DNA from 2 places in the Helicovermis profundi genome. Region 2 is predicted to be linked to the other one. Evidence: a T-box and tRNA genes for the amino acid it is inferred to sense, from the RefSeq annotation. Region 2 holds a T-box; the other holds one or more tRNA genes.

Region 1 (9,719 bases), 670 kb from region 2:
TATTTACTTAACTATAACACAAATATAATCACATATATATACTTAATTTTACCCATTCATTAGATTCATCATCAGCACTAAAACCTACTCTTTCAAAAATCCGTCTTGAATGAATATCTTCAGATTTTAAAATTGTATACAATGATTCACCAGAAAATTGGTAATAATCAATTAAAAATTCTACGCATTCACTAACAAAATCAAAGCCTAACCCTTTACCTAGCAAATCAGGTAATAAGGCGCACCCCATATCAATATCATCATCTTCATCAAAAGAACATTCAATAAATCCAGCTAATTCCTCATCTTCATCTAGAGCAACGAAAAACTCACATGATTTTTTTTCTAAAAGTCGATCCAAATCAACATTATTTTTCTCTATATCGTAGCACGAATAGTCATTTTGATTTTTCCAATTTATTATTTTATCAACATCTTCATCCTTAATCAGTCGAAAATCAAACATACTGTTTTCTCCTTCCCTAAAAAAATAATATAACAATTAATATTATTCTTTTATTACCCGAAAAAAAAGCAAACTAACTCTATTTATTAAATTTTGATTTATAAAGTCTTCTCCTATCAAGAACATAAACTCCATCTGTAAATTCACCCGTGTCTACACTACTTAAAGCTTTATCCATATCGTACATTCTAGCGTCAATCATATCAATATAGTGTAATAGTTCACCTTCAGGTATAAGCGGTTTTTTAGGACTTCCAAACTCTGGTTCATAGTGATGAGACAAAATCATATGCTGAATTAACGAAGAAATTTCTTCATCAACATTTAATTTTTTTGCAGCCTCATCTACTTTTTTTATACCCATAATCAGATGTCCAAGTAATTGTCCATTAAATGAATAACTCGAAACAATACCCATTTCATCCGAAATCATCTCATTTATTTTCTCCATATCATGTAAAATTATCCCTGCATAAAGTAAATCGCTATCAATATTAGGATAAACCTTAACTAAACCTTTACCTACTTTAAGCATTCTTAAAATATGATAAAGTAAACCAGCTCTAATACTATGGTGATTACTTTTAGCCGCAGGATAATACATTAACTTTTCCTTATTTTCAGTTAAAAAATATTGAACTAATTTTTTTACATCATTATTTTCCATAAGGTCTGTAAGCTCAAAAATCTCCTTATACATAAGGCTAGGCTCAATTGGAGCTGAAGGAACTAACTCGTTTATATCCACATTGTCTGCATCATTTTTAAGCCTTATTTTTGAAATTTTTAACTGCTTATTATTTTGCCATAAAGTTACTACACCTTTAACTTTAACTATGGCGCCAGTTTTATAAAGATCTATCATTTCGTCTTTTATATCCCAAACTTTAGAATTCATTTGTCCAGTTTTATCCGATAATGTCATATCAAAATACTTTTTATTATTTGATGAAGTCTTTAAATTTAAATCTTTGATTATAAAAAAAGATTGAATATCATCTCCAACTTCGAATTCTATTATATTTTTCATTCACGACTCCTTTTACTAAACTCACTAATACCATCCTCTATAATAATAACACTTAGTTTTAAAATCTCAAAACAAAAAAATAACTAAGAAAATATATTCTTAGTTATTTTTATTATATTGATTTAACAATTAATTTAAAATTATAATATTTCTACTGTATATTTTGATTTTAACTCTGCAACTTTTGCAAGATAAGCTTCAGATTGTTTTTTTGCTGTTAAAGTTTTTAATAAATCCATTCTCATCTCTTCTAATCCTTTAGAAGATGCTTCTTTTCTATCAACAACTTTAATTATATGATATCCAAATTGTGTTTTAACCGGCTCACTTATTTGATTTAATTCTAATGCAAATGATGCTTCTTCAAACTCTGGTACCATTTGACCCTTACCAAAGAATCCTAAATCTCCACCTTTTTCTTTTGATGGACAACTTGAATATTTTTTTGCTGCGTCTTCAAACGAAAGTCCACCATTAATTTCTTCAATGATATCATTTGCTTTTGTTTCATCATCTATCAAAATATGATGCGCATTTACTGTTTCTGGTGCTGTAAATTCATTCTTATGTGCTTCATAATACGCTTCTACTTCGCCATCTTCAACTTTTACACCCATCACTGTTTGTCCAATCATATATTGCTTGATTAAAGAAATTTTAGCTTTTTCTAATTCGCTTTTGAAAGCTTCATCTTCATCAGCTTTTATCTCTTTTCCATGAGAGTAAAATAATTCTTCATTAATTAATTCATCAAGTAATCTTTTTTCCCCTTCAGGATTTGCAAATTGCATAGCTTGATTTCCTAAATGACTAATAAGTACATCCATATCTTTTTGAGTAATTTCTCTTCCATCTACTTTAGCAATTATTTTATTTTCCATAATAACCTCCATTAAAATATAATTTATATTAATATCCATTAACACAACGTATGAATATATAATAACAAAAGAATTTATATGTGTCTACCAATAAAAAAAAACTCTGTAAACAGAGTTTTTGTGGTGCGGGTGGAGGGACTTGAACCCCCACGTACAAGACACTAGATCCTAAGTCTAGCGCGTCTGCCAATTCCGCCACACCCGCATATTGGTGATCCATCCGCGACTTGAACGCGGGACACCCTGATTAAAAGTCAGATGCTCTACCAACTGAGCTAATGGACCATATTTTTTTGGCTGGGGATACAGGACTTGAACCTGTGGTGACGGAGTCAAAGTCCGCTGCCTTACCGACTTGGCTAATCCCCAAAATATAAATGGGGCGGCTGATGGGGTTCGAACCCACGCATGCAGGAGCCACAATCCTGTGTCTTAACCACTTGACTACAACCGCCATATAAATTAGCATTTTTTTCATAATAAAAATTTACCATTATCTAAAAAACACTTCAGGAACTTAACACTTTCGTCTCCATCCAAAAATAAAAATGGTGCAACCGCGGGGATTCGAACCCAGGACCTACGCCTTAGAAGGGCGTTGCTCTATCCAGCTGAGCTACGGATGCACATAATTATATTTAATGGTCGGGGTGACAGGATTCGAACCTACGACCCTCTGGTCCCAAACCAGATGCGCTACCAAACTGCGCTACACCCCGTTGCCAACAGAAGTAATTATATATCATAATTTTGTTTACGTCAACACTTTTTTTTTATTATTTTATATTTCATATAAAAATGATTCAAAAGCGTTGCCATTAACCGTTATAACGGCATATGATTTTCCGAGTTTTCCTCTTGGAAAAGATAAACTTCCTGGATTTATTATTTCTAAATCCTTTTCTTTAATAATAAAAGGCGAATGAGTATGACCAAATAATACCACATCGGCATTTAATTCTTTCGCCTTATAGTAAATGTTATTAAGACTATATTTTACACCATATTTATGTCCATGTGTTAAAAAAAATTTTATTCCTTCTATATTCAAAAGCAAATCCATATTACCACTACTCATGTAATCACAATTTCCTAAAACTGAATAAATTTTTTTATTTGTATACTTTTTTATAATTTCACAATCGCTTTTTAAATCACCTAAATGAAAAATTAAATCTATATTCTTTTTTTCTATTTCACATACAAATTTCCTTATATTTTCATCTTTTCCATGACTATCACTTAAAATCCCTATTTTTATCATATTTTTGCCTCTTTTTAAACAAACTTTGTTCAATATCTAAAAAACGTTAAATTATTTCTGATTTAAAAATTTTCCTAATTCATTTTTTAATTTAATAAGCGCATTTGCTCTGTGGCTTATAACATTTTTTTCTTCAGAAGTTAATTCAGCAAACGTTTTATCAAGTTTTGGAATATAAAACAAAGGATCATAGCCAAATCCATTACTTCCTTTTTCATTAAAACCAATAAGTCCTTCAACCTCACCCCTAACAACTAATTTACGACCATCAGTCATAAGTAGCGTAATCACAGATACAAATCTAGCAGTTCTTTTTTCAATAGGCACATTTTCTAACTCTTTTAATAATTTTTTATTATTTGCATCGTAGTCTCTGTCTTTACCTGAATACCTTGCTGAATGAATACCAGGTGCACCTTCTAAATAATCAACCATAAGCCCTGAATCGTCAGAAAGAGTACTCACACCAAGCTTTTCCATAACAGTTTTAGCTTTTATTAATGAATTTTCTTCAAATGTATGACCATCTTCAACAATATCTTTTTCACCAAAACCCGCATCATACATAGAGATTAATTCTATATTAAATTCCTTAGTAATTTCAAATATTTCTTTAAGTTTATGTTCATTGCCAGAAGCAAGTATAATTTTTTTCACAATAACCACCTTTTATTTTGTTATAGTTATTTAATAACCAAGTGCTTTCTTTTGAAATTCAATTAATTCTAGTATTCCTTTTTCTCCAAATTCTAATAATTTATTAAGTTCAGCTTTCGAAAAAGGAGCTTCTTCTCCAGTTCCTTGAATTTCTATAAACTCTCCTTTAGATGTCATAATAAGATTCATATCAACCTTGGCACTTGAATCTTCTTCATAGCATAAATCAAGTAAAACTTCACCGTTAACGATACCAACACTCACCGCAGCTATATAATCATTCATTGGAATTTCTTTTATTAAAGCTTCATTTTTAAGTTTCATAAGTGCATCCATAAGAGCTACATACGCACCCGTAATTGATGCTGTTCTTGTTCCTCCATCTGCTTGAATTACATCACAATCAATCCAAATCGTTCTTTCGCCAAGTTTTTCTAAGTCAACTATACTTCTAAGAGAACGTCCAATTAATCTTTGAATTTCCTGTGTTCTTCCATCAATTTTTCCTTTTGAGGAATTTCTTATTTTTCTTGTATGTGTAGATCTAGGTAGCATAGAATACTCTGCACTTACCCACCCTTTACCTTGACCTTTAAGAAAAGGTGGCACTTTTTCTTCAATCGTTGCAGTACAAATTACTTTAGTATTTCCTGTTTCTATTAAAACTGATCCTTCTGGATGAAGCAAATAGTTTCTTGTTATATTAAATTTCCTAAGCTCATCGTTTTGTCTTCCATCAATTCTCATGTTTCACCTCTTATTAATATTTATAATCTATACATATTATATCACTCTATTATCAATAATTGCTACTATGAATTACTTAATTCTATTCTTATTATTCAAATAAAGCAGCTGGTAATTTTCAGAATTTTTCGATTGTTTGTACGTAAAAAAAATAATAAGTTGACTCCGAGGAATCAACTTATTACTGAGAATGCTTGAAATTATTTGAATAAATTCAATCTAACATAGTTTATTATAAATCTTTTTTTCAATATGTCAAGATAAAAAATGAAATATAATATATTTTTATTTTAATCTAAGTAGCATCATCGCAACATCATCAGTATAATCACCATCTTCTGTCATATGAATTAACTTAAAATGATTAAATGCCTTTTCTAGAAATGTTTTTTGATCTTCTAGAGCTAATCTTTTATAAAGATTAGTAAACTCTTCAACAAGTGTCCAATTTTTAAAATCACTATCTTTACCCGAACTAAAAAGACCATCAGTATATACAAAAATTTCATCACCACGATTTAACTTCATCTCATAATTTTCATATCCAATTCCTTCTAATATACCAAGAAGCAATCCATTCTTATTGAGAGGTGTAACTTCTTCTTCTTCACTAATTACGATTGGATATGGCTGACCAGCATTAGAGTATGTAAATACATCATCATCTATTAGTCCTACAAAAGCGGAAAAAACAATATAGTTAAATTCACCTTCAAAGTCAAACATATCAAAAATACTATTATTCATATTTTCAAGTATTTCAGATGGAGAAGTGTCTTTAAGATTAGCATTAGATCTAAACATAACTTTAACCATAGAAGACGCCATTCCAGCCGCAATACCATGGCCAGTAACATCAGCTATTATGAACCAAATTTTCCCATCTTTCTCAAAGCAATCAAAACAATCTCCTCCAATACCCATAGACGGTTGAAACTTAATATACAAATCTAAGTTTCTAAAATTTTTATTTTTTGGAAGCATTATATTTTGAAATGCATTTGCATTTTTAAGCTCACCATTAAGGGTTTTATTAAGATTTTCAATTGTTTTTTTATGCTCATAAAGCAGTAAAGCGTTTTTAGCTTTCAAGGGAAGCATAACTTGCATATCATATTTTGAAAGTGGTTTTGTAAAATAATCGATAGCACCATCTTCAAGTGTTTTTTCAATGCTCGCAACATCACTAATAGCTGAATTCACTATAATAGGTATATCCGTTGTTTTTTCATTCAATTTAAGTTTTTTAAGAGTTTCATATCCATCTTGAACCGGCATAATCAAATCTAATATAACTAAATCAATATCAAAATCATCACAAAGCTTAACAACTTCAATACCATTTTCTGCTTCAAAAAAAACTAAATCTTTAAGTTTTTTATCAAGGATTTCAATTAGTAAAACTCTATTCATTCTTACGTCATCAGCAATTATAATGTTGTAGCCCATACAAACACCCCTATATTAAAAGCTTCTATTCATCAATATCAAAAAATTCATCTAATTTCATTAATTTAAACAATTGTTTTATATCATCACTACATCCTTCAATTCTAAAACTTTTACCTTCTTTAACAACACTCTTATATAGTCCAACCACAAAAGTAACTCCCATAGAATCAATGTTATCAATTTCAGATAAATTAAGTATAACTTCATCCAAGTCTTCAGATTCATCTTCATTATCTTCAAGAAAATCTACAATTTTTGATTTAAATTCACTTATATTTGGAGCAACTAAATCCTTTTGCATTTTAATATAAATAGCATCATTTTCAATTGTTTTAATCATTACTTACACCCCTATCTTTATTATTATTTAGTTCATAAATTGCATGAATTTTATTACCATCAACATTAACCACAAAGCCATACTTTAAAATAAGCTCCATACCTCTATTTCTTTCTCGTAAAATATCTTCAAAATCAAACTCTCTTTTTAAAGTTATCACACCTTTTCCTTCATCTTCAACTTTAAAAGATAAATATGGATAGTCATAATCGATTTCGCAAAATACATATTTCGATTCATCATTTTTGTTGCCATGCTCCACCGCATTGTTAAGCAATTCTCTTAGCATAAAACCAATCATAAAAAGAGTATTTTCACTATTTAATTCTTGAATACTTTTTAACGATTCAATTATTTCATTAACTATTATATCTACTCTTTTAAAAGTGGATAAAAAATCTGTTTTATAAATAATCATCTTATGCTCCTTACTCCTGTATTAATAGAAAAACTATTTTTCTATTAATACCCTTATTAAATATACATATTCACAAAATATTTATAAAATTTTATTATCTACTATTTAAAACTCAAAAAATCTAATATACCTTTTGCTATTGCTTTAGCTGCTTTTGTTTGGTAATCAACATTCATAAGCTTATCTTGCTCTGTAGGATTAGAAATGAAACCGAGTTCTGTAAGAATAGATGGCATTTCAGTGTGCCTAAGAACGTAAAGTCTTGGTCTTGAAACAATTCCTCTATCAAATGCTCCTAGAGAATTAATTAATTCATTTTTGGTAAATTCTGCGAATTCTTTATTCTTTAGCTTATCATTTGGATTATAAAGAACTTCAAGTCCATAAGGATTTGCATTTACATATGAATTCATATGAATACTTACAAATAAATCTGCACCCAGTGAATTTGCAATATTCGTCCTTTCTTGTAGACTTACTCTCTTATCATTATCCCTTGTTATATAAACTTTAAATCCTAGTGATTCTAATTCTTTTTTTACTTTTTTACCAACTATTAGAGCTAATGTTTTTTCATAAGTTTTTGAACCAACTGCTCCTGCATCACTTCCACCATGTCCTGGATCAATAACCACTAGAGTATTTTTATATTTTGAATTTGATAATTCTTTATTAAAAAATGATAAGGAAATATTATCTATATTATTTTTTTCAGAATTATTCTTATAGCTTGTTCCTTTAGAAAGTTTTAAACTAATTAAATAATTATTCATATCCATATCATCTATTTTTATTAAATCAACAATACTATCATCTATATCAACATTCATTTTATCAAGATTAATACTACTTTTAGGCACTTCAAGAGTTAATAATTTACTATTACTGTCATAGTTCGTTTTATAACTTCCTTTTTTATCAAAATTAATATCTAAAGTTCCGCTATCTAGTCCATTTTTAACATAATTGAAACCATTTAAAGGAGCACCTGAAACATATATATAAACTTTGTCACCAATATCTTCAACATATACGTCATCGCTTGTTTTTCCCTCACTTAAATTTACAACTACTCTTGAAACTAGATCATCTTTTTCATATTCATTTGATGGATCAAATTGTGAAAACGATACTTTTTCTATTCCATCTTTTTTAAAATCTATACTTCCAAATTTGCCAGAGTTGAACTTTAATTTTGAATTAACAATATCTACTATAACTGCATTTTTTAAATATTTTACATTTAAATCTGGAGGCGCTTGATTAGTATCTATAACAATAGCATCAGCATTATATAATTTTTCATATCTAATATCTTCAACACTATTAATAAACTCTACTACTAATTCACCTGATTTATCATCATAAAATACATCAAATCCTTTTTTTATATCCAAGTTCACTTCAAGTCTAATATTACCCGTATCTTTGATTTTATACATATTTGCACTATCAATTCCATATAATTCTATAGGTATTTTATAATAACCGTTTTTATCAAAGTTTATTTTGTCCATTTTAAAATCAACATTTTGAATATCTACAACATATTTGTTCTTTTTATTTAATTTTGTTCCATCTATGTAATAAGACGTAGTTTTAACTTTTCCAGATGTTTTAATTCTTATTTCTTTAAAATGCCTTTCTCTGTCATATACAATTGATTTAATGTACTGTTTAGGTTCATTTATTTCTACTGTTCTAGTATCGTTAATCCATTTAATTTCTTTTCCAAGTTGTTCAGTTACAAATCGTACAGGTACCATGGTTCTATACGTCCCGTTATATGCCATTAGTTTTGCAGGAATATCATTAGGAAGCTTTATTTTTTCCCCGTTGATGGTGGCATCACTAGAATTAATTTTCAATACTATCGTTTTGCTTTCAGTTGTTATTGTAACCTCTTTTGTTTTTCCGTCCCACAATATATCGTAACCCAAATTATCAGTAATAATGCTTATTGGAACAAGTGTCCTTGTATAACCCCCAAGCGAATATAAAATACCAGGAACATCTGTAACTAAATCCTCACCACTAAGCATTAAATTCACAACTGGATACGATTGTGTTTTATTTGTTTTACTATCTAAAAGATTAATATTTTCAGAAATATCTGTCGAACTTTCCCCATAAGTAAATAAAGGAATACTCAAATTAAATATTAATGAAATTATTACTACAAATACTATTTTACGCATAAATCCTCCATTATTTTTAGCGATTATTAATTCTAGTAAAATCAATAAAATTGTTATTACAGCTATTATTTAAATTAATTCTATCATCCTTTATAATCGAAAACCCTGTATAAAACAAAGGTATATGATAAGAACTTGTGTACAATTCGATGTATGCATTTGTTAAAATCTTTGAATTTCTATCCAACATATATTCGTCCAAATATTTTACATAACTTCTGCTTCCCCAATTTGTATACTCCTCATAAGAATTTGGATAAAGTGAA
Region 2 (9,719 bases):
TTGATGAAACTTATATATGTCTAGATGGACCTGTATTTAATTATATAAAGGCTAAGACGTTAATTGATTAGGAGGTTGGAAATGAGCATTAATCGTAAACAAATAACAAAGAATGCCTATAGAATAACCAAAACGCGTGGCAAAACTGCCTTAAGAATTCGTGTTCCTGGTGGTTATCTCGAAGCAAAATATTTTACTCTTATTCAATCAATTGCAGAAGAGTATGGTGACGGAACGGTTCATATTACGACTCGTCAAGGTTTTGAAATACCTTTTGTAGATTTTGATTCAATACCTGAAATCAATAAAAAAATTAGACCTTTGATTGAATCATTAGGCCTTGCTGTAGAAGTGAATGATTATGGTTATCCAGCTGCTGGAACAAGAAATATATCGGCATGCGTAGGAGACAGAATTTGTCCAATGGCTAATGACAATACAACAAGAATTGCAAAACGTCTTGAAAAAACATGTTTTCCGAATGATTTTCATTTTAAGATAGCTGTAACAGGATGTCCAAATGATTGTATCAAAGCACATATGCAGGATTTTGGCATTATATGTACAACAGAACCACAATATGACGTATCTAGATGTATCAGTTGCGAGGCGTGTGTCACTAATTGCAAGCAGAAGGTGACTGGAGCCCTTACTATGAATGGATTTAACGTAGAGAGAGATACTGAAAAATGTATTGGATGTGGTGAATGTGTATTAAAATGCCCCGTTGGCGCGTGGTCTAGAAGTGAAAGGCCTTATTACCGCATGGTGATTATGGGTCGTACTGGTAAGAAAAACCCTAGAATTGCTATGCCATTTATGAAGTGGGCTTCAGAAGATGTGATAGTTCAAGTGATTAAAAATACTTATGATTTTGTTGAAAAACATATTGATCGTTCACTTAAAAAAGAGCATATCGGTTATATTGTGGATCGAGTAGGTTATCAAGTGTTTAAGGAAGAGGTACTTAAAGATATTCATTTAAACGACAAGATTCAAATTGCTGAGAATATTCAGTGGAATGGTTATAGGTACAAACAAGATAATCAGTTTAAATCATTTTAACGAAACTAGGAGGCCGTGTTATGAGAGAAGTATTTGCACTTGAAGATATATTTAATGTAATGATTGAACTTGAAACACTTGGTAATATTCATTATGATAATATGAAAGGGCTAACTGATGTTTTAAGTCTAAAAGTACTATTCGAGAGTCTTGCAAAACAAGAATTTGCCCACAAAAAATTGTATGAAAAATACAAAAAGGAAATTATTTCATTCAATAGTGATAAAGTGGACGATGAGTATAGAGCTTATATGGACGTTCTTTTGGAACAAACTGTAAAATTTTTAAGTGAAAGCCGTGAAGTAACTAATTTTCAAAATGGTTTTGACATTTCTATTCAGTTAGAGAAAGATACAATTTTATTCCTTAATGAAATTCGACTACTAATAGATAGTAGCTATTATGAATCAATTGATAGGATTATAAGTCAAGAAAAAGGCCATCTTAGAGCATTATTTGAATATAAAAACAAATTGAAATTAGTATAATTAATGAATAAAAAAAGAGAAGGTGAACTTTCATCGTCTCTTTTTAGCGCTGTCCATTATTACATAGTTGATAGAATTAATAATTAATTTGAAAGTTTGAAATAATATATAATTTATTGTATGATTAAACAAATGGTTTGTGATAAAAGAAGTAGAAAGAGAAATGTTATAGATTAAATAATTATGTAATTGAATGAAGTAGAAATAATTAGATGTGTGGGAGAATAATAAATTATGAAAAAAATGGTTAAAGTTATTTCGGTTATAATAGTTATAATTCTATTTGCTTTTATATTAAACTCATACCAAGTTCCTAAGCGATGGCTAATAAATTTAATAACAAATGATGAGAGGATAGATAAAATAGAGTATGTTTCAGTTTATTCAAATGGGAATATAGAAATGATTGATAAATTTAAAAGTGATGATATCGAAATATACACTGCTGATTCAGATTGCTATGAATCATATATTTCTGATAATGAAGTTCTTAATAAGTTAAAGAAAATTGTTTTAATAGATTCGGATGGGAATACTGTTGATAACGATGAAATAATCACAGAAATATTCCAAATAGCAGAAGAAATTAAGCATGATATTTGGAAATTTCAGATAATTATGGATGATGATAAGTATTTTGTGATTGTAGAATTGAATGTAAACTGGCAATCGCCGTGTGATTTTTATGAATATGATCAAACTCAAAAAAAATTAATACTTTTTCATAGATTTGATGATGTTGATATTATTGGACTTTCATTGACAAAAGGTGAGTAGTTATAATTATAATAACAATTTTACGACTAACACTATGAAAACTTTTGGCTAAAGAGTTTTTGTGAAGTATAATTAGGAAAAGAGGTGAATGGTTTATGAAAACTAGAGATAAATATTTAACTAAATTGATACAGTATAAGGATAATGAATTTGTAAAAGTGATTACAGGTGTTAGACGTTCAGGAAAATCATCAATATTGCAACTATTCAAAGAATATTTATTAGAACAAAATACTAGTGAAGAAAATATTATTGAGATAAACTATGAAAAATTTATATTCGAAGAATTAAAAGATGGTAAAAATCTTCATAAATATAAATGGATAAAATTAAAGATGATTCTAAAGTATATATATTAATAGATGAGGTTCAAGAAGTAGAAGAATGGGTAAAGGTCGTTAATAGTCTTAGAGTTAGCTTGAATGCTGATATATATGTTACTAGTTCAAATTCTAGAATGTTCTTAGGAGATCATTTGACATATCTGTCCGGAAGATATATTGAGTTGAAAGTTTTTCCCTTGTCATTTAAGGAATTTTTACTTTTTAAAGCTTATAAAAACCTTAATATTGAAAAAGCTTTTGTAGTAGATACTGGACTAAGGAACAGGTTGATTGGATATAGGTAAGGAAATTTAGGTCATGTTATTGAGAATATAGTGTTTTTAGAATTATTAAGAAGAGGTTATGAGGTTACAGTTGGTAAAAATCTATCATATGAAGTTGATTTTATAGCTGTGAAAAATGCAGAACCTCTTTATTTTCAAGTTAGTTTAACCACTTTAGAAGAATCAACTCTAAATAGAGAGATACAATCTTTAAGTAAAATTAATGATCAGTATCCTAAAATTTTAATAACAATGGATAAAGTTGATTTGTCTAATAATGGAATTAGGCATTTGAATTTATTTGACTTTTTACTTGATGAAGCATAGCTACACATGAATCTATCTAGCAATCAAGAAAATAAAATTTACTAATTTAATATTGTGCTTATTTTGTAAGCGTATATTCTCTTAAACTCTAGTCTTATAGTCTAATATTATTAGGTAATGTTTTTGATCATAGCAACAAAGCGTCTAATTCACGTGGATTTTCTAAATCCAAATTTGGAAGCCTCTCAAATAAATACTCAAGATAATAAAACGGTTTAAGTTTATTTGTTTTTGTCGTTTCTATTACACTGTAATAAATAGCACTATCAACTGATTCATTAGGTGATCTAGAAAACATCCGATTCTTTCTTCTAATCACAAATGGCTTTATTGCTCTTTCGGCTCTATTGTTATCAATTTCTATTCTACCATCCTTTAAAAATCTTATTAATTTATTACACTGATTTAAAGTGTATTTTATTGCTTTTCCAAGTGGAATTTTAGTATGCATTATAAATTTTAAAAATATCTGCATTACAAATTAATGTGGATATTTTTTGTTTTTTAATCTATTTAATATAAAAATTAGTATTAAATAAAAAATAGCACCCTCTATATAAACTTACGTTTATATAAATGACTATTGATATAAATGCCGGTTTATGTTATAGTGTGATTATTAAGAATAATATGAACTGTAATTATAGAAAAATAAAAATTTAATATTTTTTATAATTATATTTACAATTTTTCGAACAGACAATATACACAAGAGGAGGTTTAATATGGGATCACAATTTTTTGTGTGGAGTGGAATGTGGATTTTTCCGGTAATTGGGATAATTGTAATGTTATTTGTTTTTTACATGGTTTTTAGTCGTGGAAGATTTAGTGGTTGTAGTTCATCATATGATTATAATAGGAATTTTAAAGATGATAAAAATTCAGAGTCAGCTTTAGATATACTAAATAAAAGATATGTAAATAGTGAAATATCTAAAGAGGACTTTGAACGAATGAAAAAAGATATAATAAGTTAATGTCTTTTAACTTATTATTTTACTAAAAACAGATTCTAAGCTAATATGGATAGTAATTATTGGAAGGAGGAAGATATAATGAAAAATTATGTGGAAATTCAAAATACTTTTAAAGTACTAGCTGATGGAAATAGAATACGTATAATTGAATCTTTAACTAAAGAATGTAAAAGTGTGAATTCAATTGCAAAAAATGCAGGACTATCACAACCTTTAGTTTCGCATCATTTAAAAGTACTAAAAGAAGCTTCAATGGTCAGAGTTGAAAGTCAAGGAGCTTATAATTTTTATTGATTAGCTAGTGATACGATCTGGAAGATCGTCAATATGGTTGTAAATTACAATTTAAAGGAAGTTAAATAGATATATTGTTTTGAGGTAGGTGGTATTTAGAGAAATTGATGTTAGTCATTATTGTCAAATACAATATGTTAAATTACTTGATAGCTACTACAAGGAGGAATTATGAAACAAATGATGGAGAAAATGATGTCTGGAATGATGAAACCTGAAGATATGAAAGAAATGATGCCAAATATGATGGATAATATGTTTGCGAAAATGTCACCAGAGGAACGAATTGAATTTATGTCGAATATGATGCCAAAATGTCTAAATATGATATTTTCAGAGCTTGATTCAAAAGAAAAGCAAAATTTAGCAAAAGAGATGATTTCTAAAATGCAATCTGTTTTTGAAGAAAATTTAGACGTAAATAAAAAATAAGTTTAATATAGGACAATTTTTCATTTGAAATTTTGTCCTACTTTTGAAATTTTGGAGGTGCTTTATGAAAAAAATAGGAATTTTAGCATGTGAAAAATTTATGCTGCGTGGTTGTCCGGGTTCAGATGTATGTTGGAAATGTTTTGATTATGCAACTAATAAAAAAGGTAAATTTGAAGTATATGAGGAAAAAAATATTCAAGTTGTTGCTATGGCAACGTGTGGCGGCTGTCCAGGAGTAAGAGTTGTTAAACAAGGAATGATGTTGGCTAAACAGAATATAGATGCAATTCATTTTTCAGGATGTATGCTACAAGATGTTAAATGCCCTTATTTTGATGTAAATGAAATTGCAAAAGAAATAGAAAACAAAACAGGTATTCCAGTTATAGTAGGAATAGAATAAAATGATATTCTATTTAATTTGTGGTATCGTGGTTCTTGTATTCAGCACTATTCTTGCTATGGCGGGAATGGGTGCAGCATTTATTTTTATTCCAATTTTTTATTGGCTTGGGTTACCATTAAATGTTGCAATTCCAACAGGATTATTTTTGAATGGATTAAGTTTATCAGCTGCGTCTTTTAAAAATATTGTACATAAGCGTGTTCAGTATGATTTAGCAGTGCCTATAGCAATTGCATCATTTATGATTGCTCCTTTAGGTGCATATTCTAGTAAGTATATTGATAGACATATTTTGATGAGCTTATTTGCAATGTTTTTACTATTCTCAGGTTGTATGATTTTATTTTATACTCCTAAAGCTTCTAAAAAAATATTTTCTAAATCCAAACAAATAAAATATGGGGTTGTAATTGGTAGCTTCGTTGGATTTATTTCGGGACTTCTTGGAGTTGGTGGAGGAAGTTTAATTTCACCGATTTTGTTATATTTGGGAAATAAGCCTAAAAAAATTGCAATTATAACAGCTTTTGTGGTTCCACTTTCTTCCTTTTCAGGGTTTATTACTTATCTTGCAATGGGAGATATAAATTTTTATTTATTACTAATAACAGGATCTGCGTCAATTGTTGGAGGTTTGCTTGGAAATTGGTTTATGAATGAAAAGTTACATCCTAGTCAGGTTAAGAAAATTATTGGTGTAATAATTTTAGTTATAGCAATAAAAATTATATATGGATTGTTGTAAAATAATTTTAGCATCTCTCTCGATTTTTTTGGAATATAAGAGAGGAAGTCGTGGATCTAAAAATTATGGTTAACAATATTGGGTTAATAATTGTGAGTATCTATAGTAGTGGCTACACATGAATCTATCTAGTAATCGAGAAAAGAAAATTTACTAATTTAATATTGTGCTTATTTTAAAAATTAAAACTATAGAAAGAAATTAATCTTTCTATAGTTTTAGATATTTTTTACTATTTAAAATATTAAGCTTTTGGTTTCATTAGTGGGAATATAACACACTCTCTAATAGGTCTATCCATCATAACCGAGAATAATCTCTCAGACACACCGAATCCGAAAGCAGGTGGCATACCATATCTTAGAGCTTCTATAAATGTTTCATCATGTTCATGAGCTTCTTCATCTCCTGCTTCACTCATTGCACGTTGTTCTTTAAATCTTGCCTCTAAATCAAGTGGGTCGTTTAACTCAGTATAACCATTACCCATTTCAGATCCTGCAAGTATAATTTGCATTTGAGCAACTTTTCTAGGATCTTCTTTAAGTCTCTTAGGTAGAGGATTAAGTTCAACTGGTTGTCCAACTAAGAATCCAGGACCAGATAAATCTTTTCTAACTACTTTCCAAAGTAAGTCTACCATTCTCCAGAATCCAATATTAGTATCATATTCAACTTTATACTCATCTAATTTTGCCATAACAACGTCTTTAGTTGTGTTGAAGATATTTACACCAGTTGTTTCTTCGATGATTGTTTCAAAGTCGTAGATTTTCCATTCATCATCCATATCGATTTCAAATCCACGAGTTGAAAATTTTGAAGAACCCATGACTGCTTTAGTTATTCTTCTATATAATTCTTTTGTAAACTCCATACCATCTTTAAAATCCGCATAAGCCCAGTAAAATTCACATTGAGTATAGTCTTGTAAATGCTCATTACTCATACCTTCGTTTCTAAATTGTCTTCCAATTTCAAAAGTCTTTTCAAACCCAGCAACTAGAAGTTTTTTCTGCCATAGTTCACCCATAGAAATTCTTAAGAATACATCAATATCTAGTGCGTTGTGATGAGTTGCAAATGGTGTTGCAGCAGCTCCACCTGAAGAAGTTTCAAGTATAGGAGTTTCAACTTCTAAGAAGTCATTTTCAATTAAGTAATTTCTAACTGTACTCCAGAATTTTTGTTTCTTTAAGAATAATTCTTTTACATCTCTATTTGTAATAATATCTAAATAACGTTTTCTAAATTTGATTTCGTCATCAGAAATTCCATGATATTTTTCTGGAAGAGGTTTTAAAGATTTAGTTAAATGAATATACTCTTTAGCTTTTACACTTACTTCACCTGTGTTAGTTTTAAAAACAATTCCACGTATACCAATAATATCTCCAATATCACACTTATTGAAAAGTGTAAATTCTACTTCTGAAAGTATATCTTTTCTTAAATATATTTGAATAAGTCCATCATTATCTTGAATATGCATAAATCCGGCTTTACCTTTACCACGTTTAGTCATTATTCTTCCTGCAACAGAAACATTAATTTCCATTTCAGCAAGCTCTTCTTTAGATACATCAGCATATTTTGTTTTTAATGCTTCAGAATAATCAGAAATATCAAATCTGCTACCAAATGGATCCACACCTAGTTCCTCTAAATCCTTTAATTTATCCATTCTAATTAATTCTTGTTCACTAAATTTTGTTTGTGCTACATTTTTTTCTTCACTCATAATATTATGCGCATGATAGTTTTTATCACGCTACCTCCTTTTTCATTTAGAATATAAAAAAGCTCCTTACAATATATTGTAAGGAGCGTATATACGCGGTACCATCCTAGTTTCACTTAATTCGATAACGGTGTTTAGCCGGCTAATTAAAGCAACTCATGAGGCTTTATCCATATTAATACATATTAGCTTCCACCAAACGCTAACTCTCTTAAAGGTATTTAGTACTTCATTTCTCAGTCATAGTTTTAATTTATACTACATAATTTTTTAGGAAATGTCAAATTTAAAAAATATTATTGTATATATGACAAATGGCACATTCTGGGCATATGCTATTAACTTGTTTTGTGGTATAATTTAAATACTAGGGACTTGTAATTACAAGGAGGCGTAATATGACATATTCAACAAAATTATCATCAGCTTTTAATGATACAAAAAACAGAAGCAAAAAACTATCACCACAGTCAGGTATGTGTTCGCTTTGCACTGAAGATTGCATTGGCACGTGTGAAATTGGATTAGCTGGAGTTCTTGGAGCAAGAACTGTTTACCCTACAAACACGGGAACAAATCAAGTTGGATCAGAAAAAGATTACTCAATTGATTATTCTCATTTTAATATAAATGGTCGTGTTTTTGGTGCAAGAGGTGTCAATCCTACATATAATGAAGCATCTATATTTAATGTAAATCTAGAGAGAACTTATGGTAATACAAATATAATAAAACTTGCAATGCCAATTATCTTGCCTGCCTTAGTTAAATTAAATTGGGAAGATTATTATGCAGGAGCTGCAATGGCAGGTATAACTTGTGTTATTGGAGAGGATGCTAGAAATAAAGATCCAAAACTTGTTATTGAAGATAATAAGGTAAACCATTTTCCAGCTCTAAAAAAAATGCTTGATGCATTTAGAAAATACTATAGAGGTTATGGTCAAATTGTTTTACAGTGTAATGTAGAAGATGATATGTATGGTGTTCCAGAATATGCTATAAGTGTTGAGGGTGCAGAGGCTATTGAATTTAAATTTGGACAATCTGCAAAAGGCACACAACCAGTTACTAAACTTAAAAATATTGAAGAAGCTTTAATTAAGCAAGAAAAAGGTATTTTGGTACATCCAGATCCAACTAGTCCTGAGATGAAGAAGGCATATAAAGAAGGAGTTTGTCCTAATTTTTATTCTTATGGAAGATTACCTCTTTGGGAGGAAGATTATTTAGTTAAACGTATTGAAAGTTTAAGAAAACTTGGAGGGAAAAACTTCTATTTTAAAATGGCGGGTTATGATCCGATAGATTTAGAAAAAGTAATTCGTATAGCGAGCGTAGCGGGTGTTGATATGATTACATTTGATGGTGCAGGTGGTGGTAGTGGTTATAGTCCTTGTAAAATGATGAATGAATGGTCTATGCCAACGGTTGTTTTAGAGCAGGCAGTTAATACAATTGTGAATAAGGTGAAAAAAGAAGGAAAATGGATACCAGCTATTGTTATTACTGGTGGTTTTGCATCAGAAGATCAAGTTTTTAAAGCATTGGCTTATGGAAATGGTGATGTGACAGCTATTGGAATTTGCCGCGCTACTATGGCAGCTGCAATGACCAGTAAAAAGGTTGGAGAAATGCTTAAAGCAGGTACAGTACCTACGCATTTAAAATCTTATGGTAGTACAAAAGAAGAGCTTTTTGGAGATTTAGCCGATTTAAGAAGCATATATGGATTAAAAGCCAATGATTTTTCAACTGGTGCAATTGGAGTATTTTCATATTTGAATAAAATTGCATTTGGACTTAGGCACTTTTTAGCACTAAATCGAAAATTTGATATTGAGTATATTGATC

What was found. A T-box is a leader RNA that pairs with one kind of tRNA and senses whether it is charged. The one in region 2 lies ahead of lysS (lysine--tRNA ligase), so its partner is inferred to be a tRNA-Lys.
Region 1: it encodes a tRNA-Lys, which carries the amino acid that the T-box ahead of lysS (lysine--tRNA ligase) is inferred to sense. The anticodon was not compared.

The regions. Positions count from the first base shown of each region.
Region 1 is NZ_AP028654.1:2,461,690-2,471,408, forward strand. It holds gene AACH12_RS11025 (GNAT family N-acetyltransferase) at 29-466, opposite strand; gene AACH12_RS11030 (3'-5' exoribonuclease YhaM family protein) at 546-1,496, opposite strand; gene AACH12_RS11035 (peptidylprolyl isomerase) at 1,637-2,377, opposite strand; tRNA gene AACH12_RS11040 (tRNA-Leu) at 2,499-2,582, opposite strand; tRNA gene AACH12_RS11045 (tRNA-Lys) at 2,587-2,662, opposite strand; tRNA gene AACH12_RS11050 (tRNA-Gln) at 2,672-2,746, opposite strand; tRNA gene AACH12_RS11055 (tRNA-His) at 2,756-2,831, opposite strand; tRNA gene AACH12_RS11060 (tRNA-Arg) at 2,927-3,003, opposite strand; tRNA gene AACH12_RS11065 (tRNA-Pro) at 3,020-3,096, opposite strand; gene AACH12_RS11070 (metallophosphoesterase) at 3,159-3,641, opposite strand; gene AACH12_RS11075 (XTP/dITP diphosphatase) at 3,693-4,298, opposite strand; gene rph (ribonuclease PH) at 4,329-5,045, opposite strand; gene AACH12_RS11085 (PP2C family protein-serine/threonine phosphatase) at 5,331-6,494, opposite strand; gene AACH12_RS11090 (STAS domain-containing protein) at 6,520-6,837, opposite strand; gene AACH12_RS11095 (ATP-binding protein) at 6,830-7,255, opposite strand; gene AACH12_RS11100 (N-acetylmuramoyl-L-alanine amidase) at 7,357-9,453, opposite strand; gene AACH12_RS11105 (ABC transporter substrate-binding protein) at 9,470-9,719, opposite strand, start outside.
Region 2 is NZ_AP028654.1:1,788,471-1,798,189, reverse strand. It holds gene asrB (anaerobic sulfite reductase subunit AsrB) at 1-71, shown strand, start outside; gene asrC (sulfite reductase subunit C) at 82-1,065, shown strand; gene AACH12_RS07965 (hypothetical protein) at 1,086-1,553, shown strand; gene AACH12_RS07960 (hypothetical protein) at 1,788-2,330, shown strand; gene AACH12_RS07955 (AAA family ATPase) at 2,426-2,689, shown strand; gene AACH12_RS07950 (ATP-binding protein) at 2,650-2,958, shown strand; gene AACH12_RS07945 (ATP-binding protein) at 2,989-3,264, shown strand; gene AACH12_RS07940 (IS66 family transposase) at 3,392-3,739, opposite strand; gene AACH12_RS07935 (SHOCT domain-containing protein) at 3,990-4,244, shown strand; gene AACH12_RS07930 (ArsR/SmtB family transcription factor) at 4,323-4,538, shown strand; gene AACH12_RS07925 (hypothetical protein) at 4,710-4,970, shown strand; gene AACH12_RS07920 (CGGC domain-containing protein) at 5,035-5,376, shown strand; gene AACH12_RS07915 (sulfite exporter TauE/SafE family protein) at 5,378-6,124, shown strand; gene lysS (lysine--tRNA ligase) at 6,369-7,865, opposite strand; T-box leader at 7,944-8,118, opposite strand; gene AACH12_RS07905 (glutamate synthase-related protein) at 8,264-9,719, shown strand, end outside.